3 regions of the Klenkia sp. AC732 genome follow, and region 2 is predicted to be linked to each of the others. Evidence: riboswitches for the same ligand, from Rfam matches in the RefSeq annotation. Region 2 holds a riboswitch; each other region holds the start of a gene.

Region 1 (3,261 bases), on a different contig from region 2:
AGGCGCCGGACAGCACGAGGCCCCCGACAGCACGACGCCCCGGACACCAGGCGGTGTCCGGGGCGTCGTGGTGCAGCGGGTGGGTCAGCCGGCGAGGCGACGCATGGCGGTGATGCTGCCCATGGTGTCGATGCTGGCGACCTTGACGACGTCGCCCGAGGTGGGCGCGTGCACCATCTGGCCGTTGCCGATGTAGATGCCGATGTGGCTGACCGGGCTGTAGAAGGCGATCAGGTCACCGGGCTGCAGGTCGGCGCGGGAGACGGCCTGGCCCATCGAGGCCTGCATGCGGCTGGAGTGCGGCAGCGAGATGCCGGCCGCGGCGTAGGCGTACTGCACCAGACCCGAGCAGTCGAAGCTGTTCGGCCCGGAGGCGGCCCACACGTACGGGTCGCCGCGCTGGGCCATCGCCGTGTCGACGGCGATCTGGGCGGCAGCGCTGTTGGCGACCACGGTCGAGCCGCCGGACGCCTCCTCGGAGGCGGGCGCCGATCGGCTCGACGACGACGACGAGGAGGAAGACGACGCCGACGACGAGGAGCTGCTGGTGGCAGCCGGGGCGGCCGCTGCCGCGGCTGCGGCCGCCGCCTGGGCGGCCTGCTGCTCGGCGGCCGACAGCGCGGAGTACTGCGCCTGGTAGTCGGCGATCTGGCTGTTCAGCGCGGCCTGCTGGGCGGTGACGCTGTCCAGCTGGGCCTGCGCGTCGGCAGCGGTCTGCTCGGCGGTCTGCTGCGCGGCGGCGGCGGAGTCGTTGGCGGACTGGGCGGCGTCGAGCACCTCGGTGCTGTGCGCGGAGAGCTGGTCCAGCGTGGTCATCTGGTCGACGAACTCACCGGCGGATCCGCTGGTCAGCATCGCCTGCAGCGAGCTGAGCTGGTTGCCGCCGGTGTAGGCGGTGCGGGCCACCGAGGTGACCGACTGCTGGGCCCCGGAGTAGGCCTGCTGCGCGGCGGCGGCGTCGGTGGCGGCCTGCGCGGCGGCGGCCTGGTCGGCGGCCAGTTCCTCGCGGGCGGTGTTGAAGTCCTCGGTGACGACCTCGAGCTCGTGGCCCTTGGCGGCGATGAGCTGGGCGGCCTCGGCGGCGGTGGTGGGCTCGCTCGCCGGGGCGGACTCGGTGGTGGCCGGCGCGTCGGGGGCGGCCAGCGCCGGCGTGGAGGTCAGGACGACCCCGGCGGCGGCGAAGAGGGTGATCGCTGCGCGACGTCCGCGGAGGGCGGGACGGCGCGCGGGCATGCTCGAACTCGCCATGTGAGGCGGGTGGTCCTTTCTTCCAACGAGCCGCCTACCGGGTTAGCTGACGGATTCGGACGGGAAGGTCGCCCGGCACGTCCGACCCTGGGTGGGTCGGGAGTGCTTCACCCCAGTGCTGCGGTGGGTCCCCGGTCCGCTGCTCCTCGGTGCCCGACCCGGGGGTCGGACGGTGTTCCGGTGTGGTGCGCGAGGGGCGTGCGGTTCGGCGGCGTCCGGTCGGTGTCACCCAGGGAGGGCGACGGATGAATCCGTCCGGACTGGCCGACCGTAGGTCGGTCACGTAGTCATGACAACCGGCGGGGGTGCTTTTGTGGACATCTTCATGCGCGTCGTGTGGACACGCTCACAACGGGTGAGGAGCTGACTCCGTGCGGGGACTGGCACGCCGCGAGTTCTGCCTGGTCCTGCTACGCCGGATGAGCGACCTCCGACCCGACCTGGTGGCCGACGCGCTCCCCCGAGTGGAGGCCACCCGGGCCCAGGCGCACGCCGCGCACACCCGGTGGCAGGCCCTCCAGCACGCACCGGGCGGACCCCGCGGCGGCGCGGCGTTCACCGCCGTCCTCGGCCCCCCGGAGGAGGAGACCGCCAGCGCCTGGGGCGACCTGCCCCTGCTCGTCCGGCGGTGGCCGCTGCCGCTGTGGCCGCAGTTGCGCTGGGAGGTCGTCGCGGGCCCCGACGGTCAGGTGCTGCGCACCCAGCTGGTCCGGGCGCCCGGCTCGACGGTGCCGCCGGCCACGGTGGACGACCTGCGCGTCTGGGAACACGTCGTGGACGACGTCGGCGCCGTCGAGGGCGCCACCGTCGTCGACGCCGAGGTGCCCACCCGGGACGAGCTGCACCTGCCACGCGGCGTCCGCACCCGGTTCGTGTGGGGCCTGCTGCAGGACGTCCAGCGGGCAGGATGACCGGCGTGCCGACGCTCTCCCCGACCACGTGGTCCGACCCCCGGGTCCAGGCCCTCTCCGACGCCCAGCAGGCAGAGCTGCGGGACCGCTACGACGGGCGAGGGGAGTCCGGCACCCCACCGACCGCCGAGGACGTCGCCGTGGTCCTGCTGCTGACCGAGGAGGACGGGACCCCGGTCGGCTGCGGCGCGCTGCGGCCGCTGGAGCCCGGCGTCGCCGAGCTCAAGCGGATGTACGTGGCACCTCCAGCACGCGGGCGTGGGCTGTCCCGGCTGGTGCTCACCGGCCTCGAGGACGTCGCCCGCGAGCGCGGCTGGGGCACGCTCCGCCTGGAGACGGGGCCGCTGCAGCACGAGGCGATCGCGCTGTACGAGCGGTCCGGGTACCGCCCGATCGAGGCCTTCGGCCACTACCGGGACGAGCCCGACGAGTGGTCCCGCTACTACGAGAAGGAGCTGGCGTGACCCTTCCGCCCGGGACCAGCAGCAGGTACGACGTCGTCGTGGTCGGGGGCGGGCACAACGGCCTGGTCGCCGCGGCCTACCTGGCCCGGGCCGGACGCTCGGTGCTGGTCCTGGAGCGGCGGGCCGGCCTGGGCGGCGCGGCGGTCAGCGAGCGGGTGTTCCCCGGCGTCGACGTCCGACTGTCGGCGTACTCCTACCTGGTCAGCCTCCTGCCCGACCGGATCTGCGCCGACCTGGGCCTGGACCTGGCCCTGGCCGACCGCGCGGTCAGCTCCGCCACGCTGCTGGGCGGTCGGGCCCTGGTGGTCGAGCGGGACCCCGGCCGCGCGACGGCGGAGTCCTTCCGGGCGCTGACCGGCTCGGACGCCGAGTGGGACGGCTGGCAGCGCTTCTACGGCCGGCTGGCCGAGCTCGCCGAGGACCTCTCCCCCACCCTGGTCGAGCCGCTGCCCAGCGCGGCGCAGCTGGAGGCCCGGCTGCGCGACCCGGGGCTCTACCGGGACCTGGTCGACCGGCCGCTGGCCGACGTCGTCGCCGACCACCTGGACCACGACGTCACCCGCGGCATCGCGCTCACCGACGGGCTGATCGGCACGTTCGCCGACGTGCACGCCGCCGACGGCCTCGCCGGCCGCTGC
Region 2 (3,261 bases):
GCCGATCCGGGTGTGCGCGACGTCGACGGTGTAGTCCCCGGACACGTCGTCCAGCGCGGACGTCGCGTCGTCGAAGTCGGTGACGGCGGACTCGCGCGCGCGGTGCTTGGCCACGGTGGACCGTCCTCCCAGAAGGTGTGCAACCACGCCATTGTGGCTGGTGGAGGACGGTCCCGCGCGTCCGGGTGCCGGTCATCCCCCGGCGAAGAGCTCCACGGCCGCCGCGCTGAACGCCGGGACGTCGTCGGGGTCGCGGCTGGTGACGAGGTTGCCGTCGCGGCACACCTCCTCGTCGACGACGGTCGCGCCGCCCCGCCGGAGGTCCCCGCGGATGCTCGGGTAGGACGTCAGCGTGCGCCCGGAGAGGGTCTCGGCCTCCAGCAGCGTCCACGGGGCGTGGCAGATCGCGGCGACGGGCTTGCCGGCGTCCATGAACGCCTTCACGAAGGCCAGCGCGTCGGGGTCCTGGCGCAGGGTGTCGGGGTTGACCGCACCACCGGGCAGCAGCAGACCGTCGTAGTCGTCGGCGGAGACCTCGCCCACCAGGGCGTGCACCGGGAAGGTCTCACCCGGGTGGATGTCGCCGTCCACGGACTGGACGGTGCCGTCGGTGACGCCGTCGGGGACCGACAGCAGGTGGGTGGTGGCCCCGGCGGCGTCCACGGCAGCGCGGGGCTCCACCAGCTCGATGCGCTCGACGCCCTTGGCGGCGAGCACGGCGATCGTCTTGCCAGTCAGTTCAGCCATGCCCCGGGGCATGCCCAGCAGAGCTCGGGAGGGAACCCGGGCTCAGTACCAGTTGACCGCCTGCGAGTGGCTCCACGCGCCACAGGGGCTGCCGTAGCGGTTCTCGATGTAGATCAGCCCGGCGTCGATCTGGCGGAAGCCGTTGTCGGTCTTGGCGATGCCGGTGCCGGCCCACGTCGAGTTCAGGAACTGCGGGATGCCGTACGCGGTGGAGGTGGGGTTCTGCGCGTCGGGGTTCCAGCCGGACTCCTTGCCCCACAGGTTCTCCAGGCAGGAGAACTGGCTGGCGTCCCCGCCGAGCTGGGCCATGGCGTAGTCGTGGAACTCGGCCGGGCCGGCGGCGGCCGCGGCGGCCTCCGCGTCGGCGGCGGCCTGGGCCAGCGCGGCGGCCTGTGCCTCGGCCTCGGCGCGGGCGGCGGCCTCGGCGGCAGCGGCGGCCTGGGCGTCCAGCACGGCCTGGTCGGCGGCGGACTGGGCCTGGGCGGCGGTGACCTCGTCGGCCTCGCGCTGGGCGCGGCTGGCCTGCAGGGAGCCCAGGTGCGCGCTGACCTCGGCCGGGCCGTCGGCGGCGGTCGCGGTGGCGTCGGTGAGCCCGAGCTGCTGGGCGACGCTCGCCGCCTGCGAGACCGTGGGGGTGGCGGCGTCGGCCTGCGCCTCCGCGGATGGACCGCCGGTGAGCAGCACGTTGACCAGCACGCCACCGACGGCCGCGGCGGCCAGGTACACCGCGGCCCGGCGGGCCGGGGGACGACGGTGCCGGCCGCGCGCGACCGCAGCGACGGTCTGCTCGGCGGACTCGACCGTGGCGACGGTGGGGCCGTCGACGGGAGTCGGGGCGGAGCCGGTCCTCGGGGTGGGGACGTCGTCCGCGGGGAGGACCACCTCGGCGGCGGGGCTCTCGGGGACGGCGGGCAGTGCGGAGTGACGAGCGCTCATGCGGGTGGGGCGGGTCCTTGTCTTCCGTCGGCCGCCTACCGGGTTAGCTGACGGGTTCGGGCGGGAAGACGCCCTACCGTCCCGGCCGCTGACGCGGTCGGCACGGATTCACCCCAGTGCTGCGGTGGGTCCCCGGTTCGCCGGTGGTGCTCCGCCCGCGGTGGTGCTGCGGGCGGCCGTGCTGTGGCGACTCGGCGGCGTCCGGGTCGGTCCTCCCCGGGTGGGGACGGTGGTGCCGACCGGACCGGCCAACCGTACGAGGGCATGTGGAGTGCTGACAAGACAGCGCGTCCGGATTCACACACCTCGTGCAGCGTGTGGTTTGCCACACACCCAGAGCGACCGACCCGCCGCCCTCAGGGCAGCCGCCAGACCGCCGTCCGGCGGGCGACGTCGACCCCGCTGTCGGGCACCTCGTAGCCGGCGACCTCGACGAGGCCGTCGGGCAGCTGGGACCGGCCGGGGTCACCGACCAGGACGGTCGCCCCGCCGACCCAGGCGGTGAACAGCCACGGCCGCACCCGGTCGGCCATCCGCAGGTCGTAGAAGACGTCGCCGGCCAGCACGACGTCCACCGCCGGCAGGTCGCCCTCCCCCGGCTGCCCGTCGAGGACGTCGCCGACCGCCTCGACGACGGTCACCCCGTTGGCGGCGGCGTTGAGCGGGGTGACCGCGAGGGCGTACGGGTCGACGTCGCTGGCGAGCACCCGCGTGGCACCGGCCAGGGCCGCGGCGATGGCGACCAGCCCGCTGCCCGACCCCAGGTCCAGCACGGTGCGCCCGGCGACCAGACCGGGGGTGTCCAGCACGTACCGGGCCAGGCCCTGCCCGCCGACCCAGGCCGCGGCCCAGAACGGCGAGGCCTCCCCCGGTCCCGTCCCGCCGCTCTCGCGCTCGTCCTCCATGGCCTGCCACAGCACGGCGACGTCATCGGCCAGGTGCAGCGCCACCTCGGGCACCAGCGGTGGGCGGACCAGACGGGTGTGCCGGGCGAAGAAGCCCGCGGGGACGGTCACCGGTGCATCCTCCCCGCCCGCACGGACCCCCTCGACAGTCACCGCTGACTGGTAGCGTCCGTGGCCGTGAGCACCCCGGGCACCCCCGACCTGACCGGCCGCACGATCGTGATGTCGGGAGGCAGCCGCGGCATCGGGCTGGCCATCCTGGTCGCCGCCGCCCGGCGCGGCGCGAACAGCGTGCTGCTGGCCAAGACCGACCAGCCCGACCCGCGGCTGCCCGGCACCGTGCACACCGCGGTGGAGGAGATCACCGAGGCCGGCCGGGAGACCGGGGCCCGGGCGGTGGCCGTGGTCGGCGACGTCCGCGAGGAGGCCGACGTGCAGCGAGCCGTCGCCACCGCGATCGAGACCTTCGGCGGGCTCGACATCGTGGTCAACAACGCCAGCGCGCTGAACCTGACCCCCACCGCCGAGCTGTCGGCCAAGCGGTACGACCTCATGCAGCAGGTCAACAGCCGGGGCACCTGGCTGCTGACCAGGACGGCACTGCCGCACCTGGCCGCCTCCCCCGACGCCCAGGTCCTCACGCTGTCCCCGCCGATCGACCTGGCGCCGCAGT
Region 3 (3,261 bases), on a different contig from region 2:
CGTTGAGGGCCGTGGTCCGCCGGCTGGCATCGGCGACCAGCACGTCCTGCACCGGGTCCCCGGACTCCTGCGCCAGTTCCAGCAGGTCGGTGCGCAGCTGTCCCTCGGGGAGGCTGGTGAAGGAGTTGAACGCGGGTTCGATGACCACCGGGTAGAGGAACGACCCGACGACGACCAGCCCGGCGGCACCGGCCCCGGCCCACGCCCACCAGGTCCGCGGCGCCCGGCGCGCCAGCCAGACCAGCAGCAGCAGGCCCAGCGCGGTCAGCGCGGCCGTGATCGCGGTGTCGACCGCGACGTCCCGGGCCCACAGCGCCCAGCTGCGGGTGGACAGCCCGTACCGGTGCCGGACCACCTCGCCGTACCCGGCCAACGGCAGCGTCACCAGCCGGGCCACGACCGACAGCGCGACCGTGCCCAGCAGCACCTGCCACACCCAGCCGCCGCCCAGCGGCCGGGCAGCGGCGGTGACCAGCCGGGACCCCGCGCGGGTCAGGCCCAGCACCCCGGCCACCAGCAGTGACAGGGCCGTGTTGGCCAGGGATGCCGGGCGCAGGGCACCGGCGAACGCGTCGGCCCGGGAGACCTGGTCGGCGGTCAACCCGGCCGTGGGGTCCGTGACCGTCGGGGTGGCCTCCCACGGGATGCGCAGCCACAGCACGACGACCAGGGCCGCACCGAGCACGAGCGCCGTTCCCAGCGCGAGGCGACGGGGACTCACGGCCGGGACAGTAGCCGCCGCGGCTGTGCGGCTCAGACGAGCCGGCGCGCGCCCGCGTAGCCGGACATGTCCACGCTGGAGACCTTCACGACGTCACCGGACGTGGGCGCGTGGACCATCATCCCGTTGCCGATGTAGATGCCGATGTGGCTGACCGGGCTGTAGAAGTACACGAGGTCACCGGGCTGCAGGTCCCCGCGGGAGACGGCGTTGCCCATCCGGGCCTGCGACGCACTGGAGTGCGGCAGCGAGACGCCGGCGGCCGCGTAGGCGTATGCGGTGAGCCCGGAGCAGTCGAAGCTGTCCGGCCCGCCGGCTCCCCAGACGTAGGAGTCCCCGCGCTGGGCCATCGCGGTGTCCACGATGGCCTGGGCCAGCTCGCTGTCAGCCGCCACCGTGGTGGGGGCGGTGACCTCGGCACCGCTGTGCGCGGTGACGACCTGCTGCTGCTGGCTGGCGGTGAGGGCCTCGTACTGGGCCTGGTAGGTGGCGATCTGCTCCTGGAGCTGGGTCTGCTGCGCGGTGACCGCGTCCAGGCCCTGCTGCGCGGCCGCGGCTGCGGTGTCCGCGGCGGACTGCGCGTCGGCGGCGGTCTGGGCGGCCTGGGCCACCCGGTCGACCAGGTCGTTGGTGTGCCCGGCGATGACGTCCAGGGTGCTGACCTGGGCCAGGAAGTCCTCCGGGGAGGAGCTGGTCATCAGCGCGCTGAAGCTGGAGGGGTTCGTGGTGTACGCGCTGCGGGCGACCTGGTCCATCTGCGCGGACAGGCTCGCCAGCTGCGTGGCGGCGTCGGCGACGGCCTGGTCGGCGGTGGCAGCCGCGGCCTGCTGGTCGGCGAGCTGGACCCGCGCCTCGTTCACCTGCTCGGTCACGACCTCGAGCTGGTGGTTGGCCTCGGTCACCAGCTCGGTGGCCTGCTCCGGCGTGGTGGCCTGGGTGGCCCCGGTCGGGGCCGCATCCGGTGCGGCCGTCGCGGTGCCGGGGAGGGCGGTGAGCACCAGGCTCGCCGCCGCGCCGATCAGCAGCCCGCGGCCGAGGTGGCGGGAGGGGGTGGACCGGTCTCGTCCGAGGGCAGGGCTGGGGGACGCCACGGGCGCGCGAGCTCCTTCTTCCACGTCTGACCGCCTACCGAGTTAGCTGACGGGTTCGGGCGTGGAAGACGACGCCCTATCTCTGCGCTCCGACCGGGATCGGCGCGTGCGGGTCACCGAGGTGGCCCGCGCGAGAACTCACCCCAGGACTGCGGTGGGTCCCCGGTCCGCCCGCCCCGGGGGACGAGCAGTTCGGCGGTGACCGGCCGAGGTCACCCGATGAGGTGACGTGTGCCCGACCGGACGAAGGACACCGTACGGGCGTGACCGGACCGAGACAACGAGTCACATCGGGCCCGATCGGGTCGACCATGTGTCAAGAGGGACACCCGTCGGTCGACAGGTCCTGCCAGATCCGACGCACGCGGCCCCGGCTGGCTCTCAGCCCACCTCGCGGCTCGTCGGGGGTTGGTGCCGCAGCGGCGGGACCAGGCCAACCTCTGCCAACGCCCGGACGGCCCGACGCTCCACGTCGTCCAGCTCGACGACCACCCCGCGAGCCCGGTCACCCTGCACCCCGGGCGTGTCGGGCCCGCTCCCGGCGGGACCGGAGACCAGCGCGGCGCCCAGCCCCGCGACCACCTCGTCGGGCGCGGCCCCCACAGCGTCCCGACGGTCGCCCAGGCGGTCTGCCAGCGTGGGCCGCCGCGTCATCGGGACCACGGTCGGGTCGCTCCCCCGCCACCCCGGCGGGGCCCCGAGCAGGACGGTGACGACGCAGTCGTCACACCCCTGGCCGCGGACGGTGCAGGTGTCGCAGTCGATGAGCACGGGAGCCTCCTGGCAACGGTCGCCGGACCGGTCGGTCCGTCGCCGCGGACGCTAGGACGCACCACCGACAATTCCGGTGGCGCGAACGGTCAGGTGGCCGCGTACTCCCAGTGCCACGGCTCCTCGCGCCCGTTGCCCTGGTCTGCCCAGGTCGGGTGCACGAAGCCCAAGCGGCCGGCGTTGGCGGCCATCCACACGTACTGCGTCGTCCCGAAGGACTCCACGCCCCCGCACAGGTCCACCGCCAGGCCCCACCCGTGGTTGCTGGTGCCGGGCACCGCCGCCAGCGCGGGCTTCTGGCCGTAGAGGGTCACCTGGCCGGCGTAGCTGCGGTAGGAGTCGGTGATGCACAGGGGGGCGCCGAACTGCCCGGCGAAGGCCGCCGACAGCGCGCGCCAGGCCGCGGCGGCGTCGCACCGCAGCGTGTGGCCGCCCACCCCGAGCGGGCACATGGCCGAGGGCGGGATCAGCCCGTTGGGGTACCCGCCCCAGGACCGGCTGCCGTCGTAGCTGGCCGGGTACACCGGGTTGCCGCACTCGACCGGGAGCGCACCAGCCGTGGGTCCCGGCACGTCCACGGCGTCCCGGGTGGCCAGGCTGGGCCGCCCGATGCCCAGCACCTGGTCCGCCGGCAGCGTGCGGACGACGACCGCGCCCGCCCGGCCGTCCGCGGCCAGC

The links. A riboswitch is a leader RNA that binds a small molecule or an ion and turns the genes downstream of it on or off. The one in region 2 is predicted to bind cyclic di-AMP.
Region 1: linked by a shared signal. The riboswitch ahead of AC0IVP_RS07645 (C40 family peptidase) and the one ahead of AC0IVP_RS16590 (aggregation-promoting factor C-terminal-like domain-containing protein) in region 2 are both predicted to bind cyclic di-AMP.
Region 3: linked by a shared signal. The riboswitch ahead of AC0IVP_RS04180 (C40 family peptidase) and the one ahead of AC0IVP_RS16590 (aggregation-promoting factor C-terminal-like domain-containing protein) in region 2 are both predicted to bind cyclic di-AMP.

Annotation. Positions count from the first base shown of each region.
Region 1 covers NZ_CEEDOS010000012.1:43,087-46,347, forward strand. The annotation lists gene AC0IVP_RS07645 (C40 family peptidase) at 85-1,248, opposite strand; cyclic di-AMP (ydaO/yuaA leader) riboswitch at 1,264-1,410, opposite strand; gene AC0IVP_RS07650 (hypothetical protein) at 1,620-2,159, shown strand; gene AC0IVP_RS07655 (GNAT family N-acetyltransferase) at 2,156-2,623, shown strand; gene AC0IVP_RS07660 (phytoene desaturase family protein) at 2,620-3,261, shown strand, end outside.
Region 2 covers NZ_CEEDOS010000037.1:13,734-16,994, forward strand. The annotation lists gene AC0IVP_RS16580 (YceI family protein) at 1-114, opposite strand, end outside; gene AC0IVP_RS16585 (type 1 glutamine amidotransferase domain-containing protein) at 193-747, opposite strand; gene AC0IVP_RS16590 (aggregation-promoting factor C-terminal-like domain-containing protein) at 790-1,683, opposite strand; cyclic di-AMP (ydaO/yuaA leader) riboswitch at 1,721-1,820, opposite strand; gene AC0IVP_RS16595 (class I SAM-dependent methyltransferase) at 2,040-2,699, opposite strand; gene AC0IVP_RS16600 (SDR family oxidoreductase) at 2,766-3,261, shown strand, end outside.
Region 3 covers NZ_CEEDOS010000006.1:50,898-54,158, forward strand. The annotation lists gene AC0IVP_RS04175 (M48 family metallopeptidase) at 1-721, opposite strand, end outside; gene AC0IVP_RS04180 (C40 family peptidase) at 754-1,812, opposite strand; cyclic di-AMP (ydaO/yuaA leader) riboswitch at 1,829-2,020, opposite strand; gene AC0IVP_RS04185 (hypothetical protein) at 2,194-2,466, opposite strand; gene AC0IVP_RS04190 (D-alanyl-D-alanine carboxypeptidase family protein) at 2,673-3,261, opposite strand, start outside.